4 regions of the Paenibacillus sp. UMB7766-LJ446 genome follow, and region 4 is predicted to be linked to each of the others. Evidence: riboswitches for the same ligand, from Rfam matches in the RefSeq annotation. Region 4 holds a riboswitch; each other region holds the start of a gene.

Region 1 (5,363 bases), on a different contig from region 4:
TTCATCATATAACTTCGCTTGCTCATAAAGAGGCTTAGTCACCTGAAGGGTCGGTTTACATACTCCCTGCTCCAATAACCATGGTGCTAATACCTTACTTTTTTCATGATCCATAAAAATCTTCGCATTTCCAAAGTATCGTTCTTGCAGAATGAGACTCCCTCTTTCCAAGAATCCTTTTCCTTTCATGCCGGTAGGCATTAATCGTCCCAGATGTCCTGCAAGACATCTCCATGGCCCTGGGAGACCCTGAAACATGCGGAGAGCATAGGGTTCCTGATAAATGTTGTAGCCACCAAAAAATTCATCTGCACCCTCACCTGAGAATGCCATCTTAACATGCTGACTAGCCAACTTCGATACAAAGTAGAGACCCACGGCTGAGGGGTCTGCTACTGGCTCATCCATATGCCATATTAAAGAAGGCAGTATATCTATATAGTCGCGGGCATTAATCCGAATTTCATGGTGCTCAGTCCCTAAATAGGCTGCTGTCTTTCTGGCATCATCCAATTCACTATACCCCGGCATATCAAATCCAACGCTGAATGTTTGGGTTGGTTCCAATCGATGAAGTAAACCAACTAAACTGCTTGAATCAATACCACCCGATAAGAATGCTCCCCTAGGGACATCTGAGTTCTTGTGAATACGAACAGATTCAGTTATTACTGATCGCGTCTCCTCTACTAAATCGGAATAGGACCTGTTTTCATGGGGCTCAAACTTCACTTCGTAATACGGTTTGATGGTCATTCCATTATTCTGTACAAGCAAATAGTGGCCAGCTTTCAGTTTATGGATTCCTTTGAACAGGGTTGAGGGTTCAGGTACATATTGAAATGTGAGATACTGATAAAGAGCATTTTCATCGACTTCCCGATCAATCCTACCTGAAGCCAGTAACGTTTTAATTTCAGAGCCAATCATGTATCCGGAGGCGGTTTCACTGTAATATACAGGCTTTATCCCGAAATGGTCCCGTGCCGCATATAAAAGATCACTTCTTCTATCCCATATGGTGAAACCAAACATGCCCCTTAAATAGTTGACACATTTAATTCCAACGTCCTCATAAAGCCTCAGTAATACTTCGGTATCCGAATCTGTATAAAATGTATACCCTTTTTGACTCAACCAATCCTTCAACTCTTTATAATTATAAATCTCCCCATTGAATACCAGCCAAATATCTCTGGTCTTATTGGTCATGGGTTGTGCCCCGTGCTCGATATCTAGTATACTTAGTCTCCTGAAACCCAGACCGATATGATCATGGATATACATCCCTTCATCATCTGGGCCACGATGAGCTATGGAGTCTGTCATCTGTTGCAGAATGTTTGCATCTACTGGCATACGATATTTGTTATATAAACTTACAAATCCACACATTGGGCTAATCTCCTCTAATCGATATAAGATTAGTTTAGCCTTCATGTATGTGGAATCTGTGTAAGAATACTGTCTATATCATAAATCACGTTCTTTTAAGTTATCTATATATTTACTGGATTTGTTCAATGGAGTGATTCTATATGTTCGAGGCAAGTTGTTAAACAAAATGGACAAACCCGTCTCCTCACGGGCTTGTCCATATTTTTAATGACTGTCGTCAATCATTTTAAGATAGTTCTGCTCGCTAACCACTCGGCGAGCTGTAACATATCTGGATTTATAATAACTTTCAGATAAGCTACTAATTCGAACACCTTTACTGCTTGATGAATGTGCAAATTGATTGTTACCTACATAAATTCCCGCATGGGAAATGCTGCGACCATTTGTATTGAAGAAAACGAGATCTCCTGGGCGTAGTTCTTCTTTTTCTACAAACGCTCCCTTTGTTGCTTGCATACTAGAGGTGCGCGGCAAATCTAGTTTAAATGCATTAAAAACATAAAGGATAAAACCGGAACAATCAAAACCTGATGTTGTGGTCCCACCATAAAGGTAGGGCGTTCCAACCACTTCTTTTATTTCTTCAGTTAGTTTTGCCTGACTAGCAAATGCTCCCGTTGCTGTGGAGGTAAATAAAACTGCTGCTCCAAGCACCGACAAAATGACCTTTTTCAAACTTTTGTTCCTCCCTTAGATGCCTACGGAGTTAGCTTAAGGATTCGGTTAAAGGCTCCCTATATTCTTTTCTTGCAAGAATAATTCACCCAACAAATGGTTCCCCCGTTTTCAATACGAAATTCGGCAAAAATAGTTAAATGTTTGTAACCTATAGAGTATTATATTGTTAAAATGTGTGGATTTTATGTAGAATTCTCATATATCTTACTCTACAAAAAATGAAAAGACCGTCCCCAGTTAAATTCAGGGAACGATCGCTTTTTAGTACAAATTTTTTTTTACCAGCTTCTACTTATAAGCTCAAGGCTCTTCTACACTATACAACCACTTATACCCTATGCCCCAAACTGTTTGAATGGGATTCTGTTCTAATCCAGCCAACTGTAACTTCTCGCGGATATTTTTGACGTGGGTGTCCACGACTCGGTTATCCCCAAAAAAGTCACTTCCCCACAGACGTTCAATGATTTCATCTCTAGAGAAAACTCTTTGTGGATGCTCAGCCAACATAAGCAAGATATCAAGTTCCTTTTGGGTTAAATCCAGATTTGTGTCTAATACCAAAACTTGTCTTCGATCTGGATAAATAATCATGTCTGAATACACGATTTTTCTACCGACTTCTTTTAGGCTCGAAGACTGTGAAGAACGTCGAATAAGTGCAAACAGGCGAGCGATGAGTTCATCTGAATTTACAGGTTTCACCATATAATCATCAGCCCCCACACCTAATCCATGTACCTTATCCTTCACATCCCCTCGGGCTGTAAGCATCAATATAGGTGTTTCACTAAATGCTCTGATTTTTTTACAAAGATGCCAACCATCCATATCAGGCATCATAACGTCTAATAAAATGACATGATACGAATTTTTCTGAAGATAGGCCAGTCCTTCTGTTCCATTATGAGCTTCGGTAATATCAAAACCTTGTTTAGTTAAATATATACGCAAGAGATTTCTCATATTCCATTCGTCATCAATAACTAACGCTTTCAATTTATTATTCATACAGTCAACACCACCCAATAAAAATCTGTAGCCACATGGCTTATATCAAAATATCATGAAATTTTTCTCCCTACCGTGGCTTTCAATATTATTAGCTCATTTGATTCATATTATAATTTAGAGCTATGTGGTTTCAATGAAGATGCGATGAGCGGGAATAATACTTTAAATGATGTGCCCTCTCCAATCTTACTCTTTACATGTATTGTTCCTCCTTGTTGTAACACAAGACTTTGAACAATAGACAGCCCAAGTCCTGTTCCTCCATATTCCCGAGACCTGGATTTTTCAACTCTATAAAATCGTTCAAATATAAATGGAAGTTCTTCAGCTGAAATCCCTGGTCCGGAATCGTTAATGCTAATCGCTACTCCACCTCCTTCGGAAGTTAGTGAAACTTGGATATTCCCCTCAGCTGTGTAACGAATTGCATTATCCAATAGGTTTAAAATGATCTGTTCCAACCGATTGGGGTCCACAAAAATATGGGGTACGGAACTCAACTTACTTTGAATAGTAAGACCTTTCTCTTGGGCTTTTAATTGAACCTTATCTATAGACCTCTGGATGATCGAAGTGGGTTCGACTGACATTAGCTTCAAGTCAATTTTACCTTCCTCCATTTTAGACAGTTCGAAGAGATCATTTATGATAACATTTAAACGTTGTGCTTCCTCTGATATAATTTGTAGATATTTTTTCTTTTCTTCTTCATTTTCCACAAGATCTTTAGCCAGTATATCCGCATACCCTTCCAAGTAAGTAATGGGTGTTCTCAATTCATGGGAGACGTTTGCAAAGAACTCGGAACGATTATCTCGATATTGTTTTAACTCTCTAGAAAGGTCGTTTATGGCTTGTGACAATGAACCAATCTCATCTTTAGTTTCCACAGGAATTTTTAAATTTAGTTCTCCTTTGGCAATCAGACGAGTTGCCTTTTCAATTTTCAACAATGGATTAGATAATCTTTTAGATAGAAAAAAGATGCATCCCATTGCCAACAATAGTGATCCAAATCCAGTGATAAACAGTAAATTTCTGATCGTTTGTATCGATTCTTTCATATTTTCTAGAGAACTAATCACATAAATCCCTTTGACAGTTGGATTAGTGGTCACGGGTATACCATGAAGCAGGTACAGTTCGTTATTAAAAGTGAATTCCCTTTCCACCTTCTTTCCCTCTAACAATTTATCATTCTCCCAGATATATTCAGGGAGAGTAGGGATGCCTGAAGCCTTTGATTCAATGAAGGTACCTTTTGAGTTCAAAATATACATCTGAACCCCTGTAAAATCGGCCATTTGTTCTACACTGTTACCTTGCTTCTCAAGCATAGAGGACAAATGTGCTGCTAACTCATTGGCTTCATCGTGCACTTTAGATGATAAAAAATTCGTAAATATGAGGTTAAGTACAATATTTAGCAATATTAAAATTCCAATAAACAAACTAAAAATGGTAAAGCTCAGTTTCAAATGAATTTTATTCCATGTCAAATGCATCACCTTTTTTATCGTTATTAAGAAAACAAAACAGTCGCCAAAATGGCGACTTCATAAATTTTCTTCTCGGAAAGGACGAGATTATTTTTTCACTTTAAGAACAATGCGTTAAAGTTTAGATATTAAAACGTATCTTCCCCAGTCAGTGTCTATTTTGATTTTGCCCTTTCTATGAATTCGAAACGACACCCTTTAATTCTTCAACAGAGATTCTCTTCAAAAACTTACTGAATTTTTCTTTACATTTTGCGTGTACTTTGTAGTAATCAATTATGTTCATTACAGTTTGTATCACTTCCACTTCCGATAAACCAGTTAAAAAAAGTTCCGCTAAAGAAGCTTTGATTCCCTTTGGATCTCCACCAACATAAATATCGAATTTCTCTTTCATTTTAACGATGCCTATATCTCTCAAGAGGGGTTCACTAGTCCCAAGTGCGCAGCCAGCATATCCGACCTTAAGAGGTGTCGGTGTCAGTATACCCGCTATAGCTTGATTTAATTTTTGAGCAATGTCTAGTCCAGCATCCTCTGCTCCTCTGCAGAAATTGCAAGCGATCAGGGCCTTAGTTGAATAACCTGCAGGGTTTACCTCAAGTCCAATACTTCGAAGATTGTCAGTTACGATTCCTTCCATTTCAGCAGATACCTCAATATAAAATTGTTTAAACGGAGTCATCTCGGTCTTTTGCTCTGGACCCAAAAGTTTACTGATAGCTGAAAGTTGCACTGCAGTAAACAAGCTTCCTCCTACTTGAACTGGTG
Region 2 (5,363 bases), on a different contig from region 4:
TCTGATTGCAATCATCCCGGCCGTTATCGTAACAGCTATTGCCGGAGAGCACGGAACAGAAGAACTGCTGATTTTGAGCCAGGTTGTGTTGTCGCTGCAGCTCCCCTTTGCCGTTATTCCACTGATCATGTTTACGAGTGACAAAAAAAGCATGGGGGATTTTGCTAACAAGCTGTGGCTCAAAATCATCTCCTGGATCATTGCCGGAGTAATCGTTATCCTGAATGTGTATCTGATTATCCAGACCATTCTGTTGTTCTAGGTTACATGGAACTACACTCTATATTGTCTAACTCAAAAAGGCTGATCAACTCAAGTAATGTATACCTTGAGATGATCAGCCTTTTATATGTTCGAGCAGCAACCTAATCCAACCTGATCCATACCGATTAGATTAGCTCTTAAATACGCTTTTAGTTTATTTATCAATTTTGAGTTACTATCAACAAGGGAAGTAGTTCATCCAGTGATTCAACCGTCCAGTCCGGACGCTCTGCATCTGCTAGCTCCGGCTGGAACCTGCCATACCCCTGCAAAATTCGGATCGTGTGCATACCCAGCTTCTTAGCCGGAATAATATCATTATCAATCCGGTCGCCGATCATGACCGCTTCCTCCGGTTTACATCCCGCCTGTTTCAGAGCTACAGCATATAATTCAGGATCAGGCTTGGACACTCCTTCTTCAGCTGAACAGGCCAGCACATCCACGTACTTGCGCAAACCGTAGCTATCCAGCCGATTTTCCGTCCCCGGGCTCTGATTGGCAATGATGCCAATCTTATAGTGCTGCGACAACGTCTGGAGAACAGCGTCGGCTGACGCGAAGGGGCGCTCAAGCTCTTTGCGGAACTTCAGCTTCTCCTGTATCTGTTCCCGGTGCCCCTCATCGCTGATCAGGGTACGAATAGCCAGTTTCATCGGCCATTGCTCGTAATTTCGGTAGGAGGCGGCAAATAGTTCTCGTACTGTCTGCATCTCCACCTGATAACCAAGCGCACAAGCTTCTCGAACGAACTGACCGATAATATCATCCACCGGCTCCCACTCGTCCACAAGCGTATCCCCCACATCAAAGAACAACCATTGTATTCCACCTACATCCGGCACGCCTATTCCTCCTCGTTAGCCACAGGAAATTCATTTCCCCATTTCCCAAACCATAAAAAAGAAGACCCACCATCATGCATGAGTCTCCTCAAGATTCCGTATATTTATGATTTCAATTATAACAGGCAGCTGACACTGGATCAATCACATGAATAGTACTAACCACTAACCATTAAGCAGAAACCCAACTTCCCCATTCAAGGAATACACAATACGGTCTGCTCCCATTCCCCGGTAGATCCCTTTAGGGTGGCTTTGTTCTGTAATGACACATAGGGACTTGGATGTCCAGGAGCGGCAGATCTGCAAATAGCGGCAGGTCAGGTTTAGGCTATTTTCAAAAATAAAAACATTGCCTACACTGCCTTGCGGCAAAAACCATTTCTGAGCTGCAGCCGTGTTCATGCGAATGACATGCTCCACACCAATTCTCCGGAGCCTGCGCTCTTCCCCTGCACTGTTGGTCAGAACGGCAAACGGCATTTTTTTGTACATCAGCAATTTGATAAATTTACGTCCTGCTTCATTTGGAGCAGTAACTAAGATCATCTCTTTATCCATCATTCGTTCCTCCCTTTGCGTGAAAAGACAACAAAAAAGAAGCGTGGGGGACCAAGGCCTCCCGGACGCTTCTTCAATAATCCATAGCAAAAAGACACTATGAACCAGCGTACGGCTTGTTGCCTCTCCCTTTAACGCTTACGAGGTTAGCTGACGGATTCGGGCGCGAGAGTCGCCCTATTTCCGGCTGTCACCGGAAAATTCACCCCATGGATGCCTACTGTCCTGGACAGTTCATCCTGTTGGTTCCCCCGTTTCCCACCCATGAATGAATGGAAACTCAGCGATTAAAACATCGTTCCATTATGTTTCTTAATCAGAGCGATATTATCGTTTGTTTCGTTTTTCATGTAAAATTTAATTGAAATTGGAATTACGATATGAATCATACACCCGTGCCATATCGGTGTAAAGTCTGCGCAGATCACCGAATCGACGGATTTTTGCCATTTCACATCAATAATAGCGCTTACAACACATCCATTCTCTACCCATCTCTTCAAAGCTCTCTAATTCTCTCTTTAGCGAAATTCAGGTAGCAAAACATTCACAGTTCATACACGAGAGGTCCAAATGGCGTTAAAAAAGCAATATTAATTTTGCAATATTTAATTGTAATCAATATAATAGATGATAGAAGAATATGAAATGGAGGCGATTTTCATGTCAGTCTACGACTACAAAGTAAACACCCTTCGCGGTCAGGAAGTTGAGATGTCCAACTATCGTGACAAAGTACTGCTTATCGTGAATACAGCAAGCCAATGCGGCCTCACACCTCAATTCAAAGGTCTGCAAGAACTCCAGGACAAGTTCAAAGATTCCCCATTTGAAGTTCTTGGTTTTCCAAGCAACCAGTTTGCACAGGAAAAAGGCTCTTCTGATGATATTGCCGAGTTCTGCCAGATGAACTATGGTGTCAGCTTCCCGATGTTTGAGAAGATTGATGTGAATGGTTCAAGCGCTCATCCTCTATTCCAGCATCTTACCAAAGAAGCACCAGGCGTACTCGGCTCCAAAGCCATCAAATGGAACTTCACCAAATTCCTTGTGGATCAGAACGGACGTGTTTTGAAACGGTATGCTCCCAAAACAACACCTGATAAAATTGAAGCAGACATCAAAGAATTGCTTAAATAACAAGTGAAGGCCATCCGACCCCTGCAGACAGAATGAGCATGCATTCAGGGAAACGGGTGACCTTTTTTGTCTGGACTCATCTTTACTGTAAAAAAAACATAAAAAAGAAGCTCCCCATACGGGAAGCTTCTTCTTAATCGTTCTTATGATGCGGTCGAGAGGACTCGAACCTCCACGGGTATACACCCACTACCCCCTCAAGATAGCGTGTCTGCCATTCCACCACGACCGCATGTCGTAAATAATCGGCAACAGAGTTGATTATACCCGTTTCAAGTTTAAATGTAAAGCATTTTTAATATTATCATTTTAACTGCGCTTTCCCTTCCAAAAATCGTATAATCTCGTCATTTTCTCCTAAAAAGCACATATGATTAAAATTGATCCCGTTTTTATATCCGAGCAGGCTGATCACTCTACTTCCTTTATAAGGAACAATTACTCCATTCACCCTTCATAATATAACTTTAAATGTTATAAAAATTAACACAAATAAGATTTTAAATTTAAAAAGCAAGAAACTATTGACAAAAAGCGGATATTTATGTGAATATATATATCATATAATTCGGATTTATGAACAGAAAACGAACTAAAGCGGAGTATAAATGTTATTTTACATAACATTTACCGAACGTAGGAGGCGAAAGATTGTGAACCGTGGGAATAAGCTGCTCGATTACGTCAAACTGCTTGATTCCTCTATCCAGGTCGGAGGGTTCACCCATTCCTTCGGTATGGAAACCCATATCACTGAAGGAACCATTCGCAGTGCTGAAGATCTAGAATCATTCATGCGCTGTCAATTGCACCCCAGTATCGTGCGTCTGGAAGGTATGGCGATTAAAGGCATATACACCGCCACAGATCATAATGACGCGTGGCGTACAGCCCTTATCGACAAACTCGTTCATGTCCAGCGCACCCCAGCAAACCTCAGAGAACATGCCTCTACAATGGGAAAACGACTGATTAAGCTGGCTCGTGCACTCCACCCCTGGATTGATTTTAGCGAGCTTGAACAAACTCTGGCTAAGTATGAATCCGTTGGCTGCCTTTCCACTGTTCACGCCTGGATTAACCACCACCTCGAAATCCCTGTCGAGGAGGCAGTCCTTGGTTATCTGCATTCAGCCATGAGTGCCTGCATAACCGAAGCCTCCAAAGTGATTCCCCTCACTCCCGATACAACCCAGGACCTGTTGGTTCGCCTCGCCGCAGACCTGGAGCATGAATGGCATACCGTCAGCGCCTCCGCTGCGGATGGACTGGTACAACCAGCCTCAATGTCCATGAAAACATTGTTCCCCAGCTTCCATATGCTTGGAGCAGGACTTCACGCCTACAGGGCCTGATCTTTATCCCCTTCACCTCCATACAACTCACCTCCTCATACAGTAAAACATGAAAAACACGCCGCAACCTCATTGCTGGCGTGTTTTTTATGTCATTCATGTTGTCTATTTAACGTAATTACGCCATTTAACACATTAAAATACACTTATTTCCGTCTTTTTTAATTGTTAGATGACGCAAATACGTATATAATAAATTATACAGCTCGCATATCTATATATTCTACATCAAGAATAACCGGCTGAATACTACATTCCACTGAGGGGTGAACCCTTTTGAACAAAAAGAAACCTGTGACTCCTTTCGGATGGGCCATCAAACGAAGACTAACCGAACTCCAGGTCGACCAAAAGACATTTTGCGAACAGTACAACATCCCGCCATACCGTCTGTCCAATCTCATCCATGGGACACGCAAAGCAACCCGGTTCAGGAACCAGGTCGCCGACATTTTGGATATTCCAGATGATTTAAGATAAGATTTTCTGCCAAGGAGGAGCTCATTTCATGAGGTACTTAATATCCGATCTGGAGAGATTATCGTTCCAGTCCATGCAACACCAGCTCATCATCGTCGACCATAACTGGATCATCCGCAGCTGCAATACGGCTTGGCAACAGGGACTCGGGCAACTGCTTCCCAAACCGGGCGTATCCGGCCACTCCAGCACCACACCCGAAACATCTTATTACCTTCGTTTAATAGAGGGGTGGACATTACGCGAGGAACAAGCAAAGAATGCGAAGATCGTTCAGGAGTTGAAAAGTATTACTGCACCTTTTAAAGACAGTCATACATATGACATCTTCGTTCAAACGGTCCACAACGAACAACGGTGGTTCCGTCTCGAACTCACCCCATTGATTCAGGCCGACCCATCCCTGCTGTCTGATCTCGCACTGATTGCACACACGGATGTTACCGAACAGAAACAGACAGAACGCCAATTGAAGAAAGCTCTGTCCGAAGTGCGCACGTTGCGTGGACTACTTCCCATTTGTGCTGTCTGCAAACAGATTAAGGATGAACAGGACAGCTGGAATTCAGTTGAAAGTTATCTGGAGAAGCATACTCATGCCGAATTCACCCATGATATCTGCCCGGATTGCATCCGAAGACTATATCCGAAGTACTCCAACATTCTGGACAAGCACGCCTAAACTCTCCCTACACCACGAACCTTAGCTACACAGACA
Region 3 (5,363 bases), on a different contig from region 4:
TAACTACAAGAGTCTGCGGATCACCAGCGCTGAAAGTGACGCTTAAGTCTTTCGTTCCTACAGGCAATTGGGTGAGATATTCTTTCTTGATGTTCAACTTATCATCGACCACCGTGTAGTTGTCTTCACTGAGCATTGCTCCGTCATTTTCAATGCCAGTTAATGTGTTTCCGTTCAATGACAGTGTAACAGCAATGTCCTTCTGTTGTTCAGTTGCCTTGTCAAAGTCGGCAAAAGCCGGACTAATGGTGCTGTTCTGTACTCCTGTGGCAATTTCCGTTGTTACTCTAAGCGCATCCAGCAGCATATATCGGCCCGATCCTTTGACTACCTTCAAGGTATGCAAACCGTTATCCAATCCGGCCGCACTATACAGCACCTGTTGGGCCTCTCGCTCACCACTCGTATTAGAGCTAACCGTTTCAGGCGTTCCATTATCGAGTGTGACTATCATTTCTCCCAGCCCTTGATCTTTCTCCGTCAGCAGGTCAATGCCTGTTCCAGTAAAGGTATATTCAAAAGAATCACCGTCTGTTTCCGTAAAATGTACATCATCTTTGTAATCCCCAAAACCTCTGCCGGTGTTTGGACTCCATGAACCCGTATATTGAATATGGTTGTCATCATCATTAATGTAAACCACATCGGTCACGGCAGCAGCATCCATGGCAGCAGCATTTGCTGCAATTTCATTTTCTGCATTCGCGGCACGTTCAGATCCAGCGTCTAGGTCAGATCCTTGCTGCGTATTTATATTCGCTGGACTAGTGTTCGAAGAATCCGAAATAGCGATGCTCAGATCCTGTTTGCCATCGATTTGCTCCTTGCCTCCGTTACGCTTCCAATCCCCACTATAGTGCATGCCTGTATCATCATCATTAACGGCTGATGTGCCGCTCAGTGCGGTTACCTTAAGCATTCGGGAGGCATGGGGTTCCAGCACGCCGCCACTGAATTCCGTATTAAAAGTTCCCAATTCGGAATGACTCCAAAGGTCACGAACTGAAGCTGGACCTTCCAGTCCAAGATCACTCCATTTCACTTTTACTTCGGCACTCCGATTGCCCAGATTGAACAGAGCTACGCTGTACGTACCATCTCCGTTATTGGCATACCAAACCTGCTGCTTGGTATCTATGGATACCGGATGGCCTGGACGTCCGGCCTGATTGACCGCAATGACTTCATCATTAGTAAGTAATTGAAGTCCATAGCTGTCCAATCGTGTCAAGTCATTTCCGGTATAGAGGGGCGCTGAAGAGATGGACCAGAACGTCATGGCAGTCTGGCGCTCGTCCTTGGTCAGACCATCCATAGAGCCATTCCCGATATTCAGGGAGTCGAAATCATTCCAACCCCCTGGCCCTGCATCACGCCACCAGATGGCCGCTATGGGGAATAAGCGTGAAATACTCGACCATTCAGTCAACCCCTTACTGCTATCGTAGGCTTCAATATCCCAATCAATCCGCCAGCCATTTGCATACTTTTTCCAGACGTCCACGTAGTTGTGGTCAAGCGCCCAGGAAAGCTCAAACCAGATGTTATTTCTATCCAGTGCTTTGGACCATGCCTCCACATCACCGCGTGCATCCCGGCTCAGGTTATTGATGCCTGACCCTGGAGTCACACTGTCGAATTTGACAAAGTTGATGCCCCACTCACCAAGAAGATCCACGATGGAGTCAATGTACTTCTGTGAGCAAGGGTTCGAAAAATCAATTTTGTAAGTGTATGAATCCCAAGCATCCATTACAACGAGCGGCTTTACCGCAATATCCTGCATACGACATGCTCCACCCGTCCCATAAACCTCAAGATTTTTATTATAAGCAGTAATTGATAACCCCGGAATCAGATAGATCCCGATCTTCTGTCCGTTATTATGAACATAATCAATAACCTCCTGAAATCCGTTCGGATAAAGAACAGAACTCGGGATCGGACGGCCGTATTCATCCTCGTCACCGTTCCAGCCAGCATCAATATTAATGTATTCATATCCATGAGCTTGCAGCTTCTCACGCATGGCGTCCGATTGCTTCTTAATGCTCTCGGCCGATGTCCAGTTACCCGCCCCGTCATATACCTGCATGCTGTAACTGCTCCAGCCCATATACGGCTTCTGGGCCAGACTTTTATCTGCTGCTTGTGCCACATTGCCTGTCGTTCCGATCATTCCGAACTGCACTGCTGCAATCATGAATACCATAAAACACATTGCCATCCTTTTTCCGATTCGTTTCAAATTATCCCTACCCCCTCTGAATTTGGTCGTTCAAATCCTTGTTGATAGCGCTTCCATACGAGAAGAGAATAGTGGATGAGGGATCCCTGGAATAGGTACAATTCGGTATTTTACGTACAATTAACCTGAAATACAGGGGCAAATCGTCGCATAACGAACCTTTTTCCATTACTGGATAAATAAACAAACAATCAGGACGAGCAACGACTAAAATCGGTAAGCAAATAAAAAAGGCTCCTGAAGGCATCAATGCCATTCTAGGAACCTTTTTCGTGATACATTATGATGCGGTCGAGAGGACTCGAACCTCCACGGGGGTTAGCCCACACGGACCTGAACCGTGCGCGTCTGCCAATTCCGCCACGACCGCGTATGTCGTATCTCCGAGAAATTATATCGCGGCGACAAGAAATAATATATCATGTGCAGGTAATTAGTGTCAACAAAAAAATATAATTTCCCACTTCAATGTATGTAATATAACCAATACATTGTCCAATTTCTCTCCCGTTGAAACAGTAGTTACTTTTTTGTCATCGATTAGAATCCAACATTCGAGTTTTTTCAACATAAAAAGTCAGAATTCCGTTAACATTGAGGTGCTAAGAAAACATTAAAACAGGTTTGACATTTTCGCATTTATGCAATATAGTTTCAAAAGGTTACAAAAACTTAATTATTCATTTGCCGAGTTTCATGTTTGAAAACGGGGGAACCATTTTGGGTGAATTATTCTTATACATAGGAAATATAGGGAACCTTCTACCGAACCCTTAGCTAACTCCGTAGGCATCGAAGGGAGAACACAAATTTTGAAAAAGCTTATCATCTCCATTTTTGGAGCAGCAGTACTATTTACATCCGGGGCAACAAGCACTGAGGCAAGCAGTATTAACACCGTGGTAAACAACATGACAGGCATACCTTACAAATGGGGTGGCACTACGCTCGCCGGGTTTGATTGCTCGGGATTTATGAGATATATTTTCAACAAATACAGCATTGAATTGCCACGCACTTCGCAGCAGCAAGCCAAGGCTGGCACGCCGGTATCCAAAGCTAATCTGCGTACAGGTGACCTGGTGTTCTTTAATACGATGGGTAATGGCATTTCACATACAGGTGTATATATCGGTGGCGGACAGTTCGCTCACGCTTCAAGTAGCAAGGGTGTAAGCATCACTCAATTATCCAATCCTTACTTTAATGATCGTTACGTAACAGCTCGCCGGGTAACAGGACAGTTTATGTATAACAAAATGCTGGGCAAAATATAAGAACACGAAAAGGCTTCGGTTATCACCGGAGCCTTTTCTTTGTCTGCCCTATATTTCTACAGAAAGCTGGACAATATTGTTCTGCAATATATAGGTTAATGTAAAGCCTTCTGTACTCTCATTGCACCCTGAGACAGCGCATGGCCTCCGCCTACGGCTCCAGCCACAGCCACCGTCTCCATAATCTCCTGATCGGTCGCTCCTTTGGCACGTGCCTCTTCCACATGGTAGAACGTACATACCTCATTATTGGCAAACAATCCAATGCCCAGGGCAATCAGCTGTTTGGTCTTGGCATCAACCGCTCCTGCCTGAAAACATTCTCCAGTGAACTCATGATAAGACTTCACCACTGCAGGCAGCACGTCGCTTAATTCACCCATCTGATCTTTATAGGCATGAACCTTATCATTCATCAGTGTCATGGTTACCGCACATCCTCTCGGCTGATATGTTACAAACTCTCACTGTACCTATCTTCTCTCCCGAGAGGTGCAATTATGCCAAAACATCCATGGTAAATGAACCTAAAACGCATGTCCTATTCTTCGAGCAGGCTCTTGCGTGGTTCGCTGAACAACTGGTACTGATAATTCCGATCAAGCTTGACCACACGACGATTCTGACGGCGAATGAGTACCTGCTCCCCGTCCCAGGCTACGACAATGCCTGTCACATCATTGGACTGAATCTCGTCCCGAATCACCCTTACTTTTTCACCCGATAAACGCAGTGCATCCAATTCTGCATCACTGATCATATTCTCGACGCCTACTTTCTCCATAAAAATTATTTACAAAAAGAGACCTAAATGAAAAGTCATTTAGGTCTCACGTGACTGTATTGGACTGTCATGTCATTCGAAAGTATGTCCCGACTGAAAGTTACCGCTGCGCGTGCTCTTTGCTGTCGTTCTTCTCAAACCAAAAATCAAGCACTTTGGCGGACATCACACGTTCTTCAAGGTACTCCACTTGATGCGGTGTAAATTGTTCTTTCCAAGAGAAGGACAACTCTTCGCACAAGCCTACAATCGTCAGCAATTCTGACCAGGCAACGTAGCGTTTGTACCAGAAAAATTGAGGATGTTCAATCATATAGGGATAAAGGTCATCGAATTCCGTATGTTTACAATCCAGGGCACGCTCAAAATGTACTTTCGATTCCGCCAGCTTATCAATAAAAAATTGTTCTGTTGCCGGTTGGTTACCCATGGTGTTGCCTCCTCTCCCTAACATAACCCCATTATAAATGAAATCAGCGGTCATGCAAAGGCATTGTTATAAAAATAGGCACTTTTTCCTTTAAAAAGTCACATTTCGTTATCGTCAAATTGCACGGTGCCGTCGTTCAATGAACGAATGCGCACCAACGCTTCAACCGGGATGCCCTGCTCACGAATCGTACGCGCTCCAGCCTGAAAACATTTTTCGACCACGACACCGAATCCAACCAGCTCCGCACCCGAACGTTCAATAATTTTAATAACGCCGCGGGCAGCATCACCATTGGCAATAATATCGTCAATGAACAAAATACGATCATTCTCATGAATATATTCACGGGATACCATAATATCCGTTACGATTCCTTTGGTAAAAGAAGGCACTCTTTCACAGTAGGCATCGGGGTCAGCCAAAAGTGTTTTTTTGCGACGGGCGAATACCAGCGGAACACCCAGTTCATATGCGGCAGCAAAGGCCACCGGAATTCCCGAAGACTCCACAGTAATGACCCGAGTTACACCACTTTCACGGAAACGAGCGGCAAATTCACGTCCCATTTCCATCGTCAATGCAGGATCAATCTGGTGATTCAGCAGACCATCCAGCTTCAGC
Region 4 (5,363 bases):
ATACAGTAATCTGCTTTAATGGAGAGTACATGTAGATCGACATAATTTTGTAATCAGAGCAATTAGAATACAACTCAGCCGACTAAAATTAAGCAACATATAGATATGAAAGAACTCGTTCGCTCTACATGTTGTGCTCAATGAACGAATGAAATGAAATATAGATAATAGCACGATCTAATTAGTAATATTTATTTCTGGTTAAGATCTGCAGAGTGGATAAAGAAGAGATCGTCGTTCATTCGACACGAAGGGAGAAATACAAAATGATGTTGTTCGACACACATACCCACCTGGATGCTCCACAATTCGACGAGGACCGCGAGGAAATGATTCAGCGTGCTGTGGATGCAGGCGTTGGCCGCATGATTAACGTAGGCTTTAACCGGGAGACCATTCCAACCACGATGAAGCTGGCTGAAACCTATGATTTTATATATGCGGCAGTAGGTTGGCACCCTGTAGATGCGATCACGATGCAGGAGGGCGATCTGGAATGGATTGCATCTTTATGCAAGCATGAAAAAGTGGTAGCCATTGGTGAAATTGGTCTAGACTATTATTGGGACACTTCACCGAAAGAGGTTCAACATCGCGTATTACGACAACAGATTGGACTGGCTCGTGAGTTGAATATGCCGATTGTCATTCACAACCGGGATGCGCATGAGGATATTGTAAAGATTCTGCGTGAAGAAAAGGCTGGAGAAGTAGGCGGTGTCATGCACTCGTTCTCTGGCAGCTGGGAAACGGCAAAAATGTGCCTGGATTTGGGCTTCCATCTTTCCTTTGGAGGGCCAATCACGTTCAAAAATGCGAAGCAGCCGAAAGAGGTACTTGAGAAGGTTCCTATGGACCGATTTTTCATCGAAACTGATGCTCCTTATTTGACACCTCACCCTTATCGTGGAAAACGAAATGAGACAGCGCATGTACGTCTGGTTGCAGAAGCAGCTGCGGAAATTAAAGGCATTTCGGTAGAGGAAATTGCAGCAATAACGACCAGAAATGCCATGGAACGATTTGGGATTCGTTAAAATATCGAGCAAAACGGGTGAAAAAGTGAGGTAGACGGAGTTAATTTGCTTTTTGATCCAAATAAATCAAGAATATTACAATATTTTAACCAAATATTTAGAAAAACGTACTTGAACAACGCTTTACAACATGCATAGAAACAGGATATCATCTTTTCAGTGAATTGTTGTGCGGAAAATTGGACAGATGTTCGGGGGATGAACAAAGGGACACTTTCCGATGAAACAACATTACTTTCATGAATCAGTCTCGCTGAGTCTCCGTTAACGGAGAGCGGGGGAACCAATAGGGCTTAAACATCGGTGATTTCAGCCGATGCGCAACATGCGCTGACCCAAAAGCAGCGTATAAATCTGCGAAGCCGTATTTGATTTCTTCTTTGGGTCTCGGGGTGAATTCAAGGGCGTCCGCCATGAGCGGGTGACCGGAGATAGGGCGGCTCTCTTTCGCCCGAACCCGACAGCTAACCTCGCAAGCGGAAAAAGAGAGGCAACCTCGTGCATGAATTTCCGATATTCAGAATCATTCGGAAGCCACGAAAGAGTTCCTCTTAAACTCTTTCTTTGGCTTTTTTGTTTTTGAATAAAAGAAATACTGTCATCATACGGTAAGTATTCAGGAGGATGACATCATGTTGCGAAGATTGATTCATGGTGCAGAACCGGATTATGTTGGTCCGATCTGTGTTCTGTAGAAAATTTGGTATAGTCGCGTCAAAGACATCATGCATTACTTTAGACGGCGAGGCTATGAAGGAGGACGGAGAAGTGGGCACATTCCAACCAGAAGAGACCCATGAGTCACGATCATCCAGTAAGTCTTTCGCGTTGCGGTGGAAGCATGAGAACTTGCGTCAAATGGCATTGATCGCGATTTTCTCAATTGCGCTTACAATCATGATCTTGTTAGTCGTTTACGGTCAGGCCGGGAAACAAATTTCACTGGTTATTGATGGCAAAGCTCAAGCGGTAGAGACTCGTACAGGAATGCTTCAGGAAATGCTGGAGGAGCAGTCAATCACAGTCAGCCCTCACGATCAGGTATCCATGCCCTTGAACGGGGCGATCACAGATGGAGACCGCATCGTTATTGAGCGGGCAGTTCCAGTTAAGATTACGGCAGACGGAGACACCAAGACTCTGTATACAACCGATTCATCGGTAAAAGATGCGATTAAAAAATCAGGTATTCAGATTGCAAGTGAAGACAAAGTGTATCCTGCGCTGGGAACCACTGTTGAAGCGGATATGAAAATTCGGGTAGTGCGTGTAACCAAGCGTACGGTGGAAGTGGAACAGCCGATCGCTTATAAAGTGATCAAAACGGCTGACCCTAGCTTATACAAAGGCGACAATCGTGTCGTTGTGAGCGGTAAAGAAGGCACACTTGTACAGCATATTGAAAAAGTGTTCCAGGATGGAGAATTGGTCTCCAAAAAAATGGTGGGTAAATCGATCGCAACGAATCGCGTCGATAAAGTTATCGCCGTTGGCACCAAAGCAAAACCTGTTGTGAAAGAGCCAGTGATTCAGACGGTATCGGCGCAGACTTCTACAACCAAAACAGCAACAACCACGAACTCGAAGAAAACCGCTGCCTCGGGCAGCAAAGTAATTACCGTCTCAGGCAATTCTTTTAAATATTCAAAAGTATTGAAAAATGTATCCATGACGGCATACTCTTCTGAAGAGCCCGGTATCGGCACAAAAACAGCATCAGGCACTCGGGTAACCGAGGGACGTACCATTGCGGTTGATCCCAAAATCATTCCGATTGGCTGGTGGGTGTATATCGAGGGCCTTGGCTTCCGTCGTGCGGAAGACACCGGTGGTGCCATTAAAGGCAACAAAATTGATGTGTATTATGATAGTGTGAAGCATGCCCTGAACTTCGGACGGAAGAAAGGCAAGACGGTATATGTGATTGGTCCGGTGAAGCCGGAAGCGAACTAAAATCGTTTTACTTTGAAATGGGAATGCTATAAAATATAAGCATGAATGATTCATGCGGAATATGCGGCGGAGGGGTCTGAATTCAGTCTCCCCCGCCGTTTGGCAGAGAAGAGGATATTCCTCTTCTTTTTGCGTTAGAAAGGAAGAAATGGAACATGATAAAAGAAGTGATCGTGGTGGAAGGCCGTGATGACACCGTAGCCATTCGCCGTGCGGTTCAGGCAGATACAATTGAGACCGGTGGATCGGCCATCAACCAGCGCATTCTAAAGCGGATTGCACTTGCGCAAGAGAGACGTGGTGTCATCGTACTGACAGACCCGGATCACGCGGGTGAACGTATTCGTAAAATCATTGCCAATAAAGTACCTGGTTGCAAGCATGCCTTCATTCCGGAGGCGGATGCTACGCGTAAAGGCGACATCGGAGTGGAGAACGCCTCACCGGAGGCGATTCGTCATGCACTGGCTCGTGTGCATACGTCATATGAAGGCGCACCAAGTCTGATCGATTGGGAGGATCTGATTGCGGCGGGACTGATTGTGCACCCACAGGCTGCTGCACGTCGCATGGAGATGGGCAATTTGCTGGGCATCGGTTATTGCAACGGCAAGCAGTTCCACAAGCGGTTGAGTGTATTCCAGATTACCCGGGAAGAGTTCTCCGAAGCATTATCGCAAATTGAACGTGAAGGATTGTGAGCGTATGAAGGGCATGGAAGAAACCGTAGAGATTGCAACACCCAAACGGACCAAAGAAATTATTCAAAGACACGGATTTTCATTCAAGAAGAGCCTGGGTCAGAACTTTCTGATCGATCAAAATATATTGAACAAAATTGTAAATGCAGCTGATTTGGACGAGTCCAAAGGCGCACTTGAGATCGGACCGGGTATTGGTGCACTCACAGAACGTCTGGCTCGGGTTGCCGGGCCTGTAACGGCTGTAGAGATTGATCAGCGACTGCTGCCGATTCTGGGGGAAGTGATGGAGCCTTATCCGAACGTTCGTGTGCATCACGGGGATGTGCTGAAACTGGATCTGGCTGAGCTGTTCCGTACGGATTTTGGAACGGTAGATAAAGTGAGTGTTGTAGCCAATCTGCCTTATTATGTAACGACGCCAATCATGATGAAGCTGCTCGAAGAGAAGCTGCCTGTGGACAGCATTGTGGTCATGATCCAGAAGGAAGTGGCGGAACGTATGGCTGCTGCACCAGGATCAAAGGACTATGGCAGTCTGAGCATTGCGGTTCAGTACTACAGTATGCCGGAATTGGTCTGCATTGTACCGCCTACAGTCTTCATTCCGCAGCCTAATGTGGAATCGGCTGTAATCAAGCTGAAGGTGCGTGAGCAGCCTCCGGTTGAAATTCCCGACGAGGCACATTACTTCGAAGTGGTACAGGCTTCTTTTGCTCAGCGTAGAAAAACGATCTCGAATAATCTGAAAGCTCGTTTCTTCACAAAGGAGAACAGAGAACAGGCTGATCAGCTGTTGGAGCAGGCTGGCATTCAACCTTCGAGACGAGGGGAAACATTGAGTCTGCAGGAATACGCGACACTCAGTACCGTAATGTGGGAAGCAGGGGTACGCGCAGCTTTGTAAAAATTCGGATGAACCAATCCGGGTTTCTGCCCATACGATGGGGTAGAGGTGATTATGTTGATGAATATCGGAGACTTGGTCGTTCGAAAGTCATACGGTGGAGATGTGACTTTTCGGGTGGAAGGCCTCCAGTCGGACGGTGCCATCATTAAAGGGACCGAGTTCCGGCTGTTAGCCGATTCCCCTGTGGACGATTTGATACAGGTTCCTTATGAACCGCAGAGTGCCAAGACAAGGCAGGCCCATGTGAAGGCACATCAGACGCTTTCGCGCCTGCAGCAGAATCGGATGGAACAGGCTGAGCGTAATCTTGAAGGCTTGGTACCGGAATGGTCTGTCCAACAAGACCCTGCTTATTTCGAGATGCCTGGCAAAGTGCTGCACCTGGATGGCGATCCCAATTATCTGAAGAAAAGCATGAATCTTTATGAGCAACTTCGTGTTCCCGCAGAGGGACAATATGTACACGAGTCTGCCATGGCGGACACTTTATATCGTCTGCTTCCCAAAGTGCGTCCCGATATCGTCGTCATTACCGGCCATGACGGGGTACTCAAGACTCGTCAGCCCTATGACTTATATAGTCTGGGAAGCTACAAGAATTCGCAAAATTTCGTATCAGCCATTCAGGTGGCTAGGCAATATGAACGTCATCTGGATGCGCTCACGATTGTAGCTGGCGCGTGTCAGTCCCATTTTGAAGCCTTGCTGCGGGCTGGGGCAAACTTTGCGAGTTCACCAGGCAGAATTCTCATTCATGCCCTT

Evidence for each region. Region 4 has a riboswitch for cyclic di-AMP ahead of QP794_RS30965 (resuscitation-promoting factor). Riboswitches for the same ligand answer to the same signal wherever they lie in the genome.
Region 1: it holds a riboswitch for cyclic di-AMP, as region 4 does, so the genes downstream of both, QP794_RS24095 (C40 family peptidase) here and QP794_RS30965 (resuscitation-promoting factor) in region 4, are expected to answer to the same signal.
Region 2: it holds a riboswitch for cyclic di-AMP, as region 4 does, so the genes downstream of both, QP794_RS04630 (HAD family hydrolase) here and QP794_RS30965 (resuscitation-promoting factor) in region 4, are expected to answer to the same signal.
Region 3: it holds a riboswitch for cyclic di-AMP, as region 4 does, so the genes downstream of both, QP794_RS00495 (C40 family peptidase) here and QP794_RS30965 (resuscitation-promoting factor) in region 4, are expected to answer to the same signal.

Annotation. Positions count from the first base shown of each region.
Region 1 is NZ_JASOYM010000011.1:156,567-161,929, forward strand. Features, by position in the region: gene asnB (asparagine synthase (glutamine-hydrolyzing)) at 1-1,395, opposite strand, end outside; gene QP794_RS24095 (C40 family peptidase) at 1,603-2,076, opposite strand; cyclic di-AMP (ydaO/yuaA leader) riboswitch at 2,082-2,215, opposite strand; gene QP794_RS24100 (response regulator transcription factor) at 2,380-3,090, opposite strand; gene QP794_RS24105 (sensor histidine kinase) at 3,201-4,592, opposite strand; gene QP794_RS24110 (NAD(P)/FAD-dependent oxidoreductase) at 4,768-5,363, opposite strand, start outside.
Region 2 is NZ_JASOYM010000001.1:914,275-919,637, forward strand. Features, by position in the region: gene QP794_RS04620 (Nramp family divalent metal transporter) at 1-262, shown strand, start outside; gene QP794_RS04625 (HAD family hydrolase) at 426-1,109, opposite strand; gene QP794_RS04630 (HAD family hydrolase) at 1,275-1,673, opposite strand; cyclic di-AMP (ydaO/yuaA leader) riboswitch at 1,791-1,966, opposite strand; gene QP794_RS04635 (glutathione peroxidase) at 2,334-2,810, shown strand; partial or broken gene QP794_RS33125 (hypothetical protein) at 2,786-2,854, opposite strand; tRNA gene QP794_RS04640 (tRNA-Leu) at 2,960-3,042, opposite strand; gene QP794_RS04645 (urease accessory protein UreF) at 3,464-4,165, shown strand; gene QP794_RS04650 (Rha family transcriptional regulator) at 4,442-4,645, shown strand; gene QP794_RS04655 (nitrogen regulation protein NR(II)) at 4,674-5,327, shown strand; gene urtE (urea ABC transporter ATP-binding subunit UrtE) at 5,353-5,363, opposite strand, start outside.
Region 3 is NZ_JASOYM010000001.1:134,839-140,201, forward strand. Features, by position in the region: gene QP794_RS00485 (S-layer homology domain-containing protein) at 1-2,203, opposite strand, end outside; tRNA gene QP794_RS00490 (tRNA-Leu) at 2,535-2,618, opposite strand; cyclic di-AMP (ydaO/yuaA leader) riboswitch at 2,924-3,055, shown strand; gene QP794_RS00495 (C40 family peptidase) at 3,061-3,525, shown strand; gene QP794_RS00500 (carboxymuconolactone decarboxylase family protein) at 3,621-3,950, opposite strand; gene QP794_RS00505 (hypothetical protein) at 4,067-4,285, opposite strand; gene QP794_RS00510 (hypothetical protein) at 4,410-4,739, opposite strand; gene QP794_RS00515 (xanthine phosphoribosyltransferase) at 4,838-5,363, opposite strand, start outside.
Region 4 is NZ_JASOYM010000020.1:14,356-19,718, forward strand. Features, by position in the region: gene QP794_RS30960 (TatD family hydrolase) at 267-1,037, shown strand; cyclic di-AMP (ydaO/yuaA leader) riboswitch at 1,279-1,532, shown strand; gene QP794_RS30965 (resuscitation-promoting factor) at 1,806-2,990, shown strand; gene rnmV (ribonuclease M5) at 3,146-3,691, shown strand; gene rsmA (16S rRNA (adenine(1518)-N(6)/adenine(1519)-N(6))-dimethyltransferase RsmA) at 3,696-4,598, shown strand; gene yabG (sporulation peptidase YabG) at 4,659-5,363, shown strand, end outside.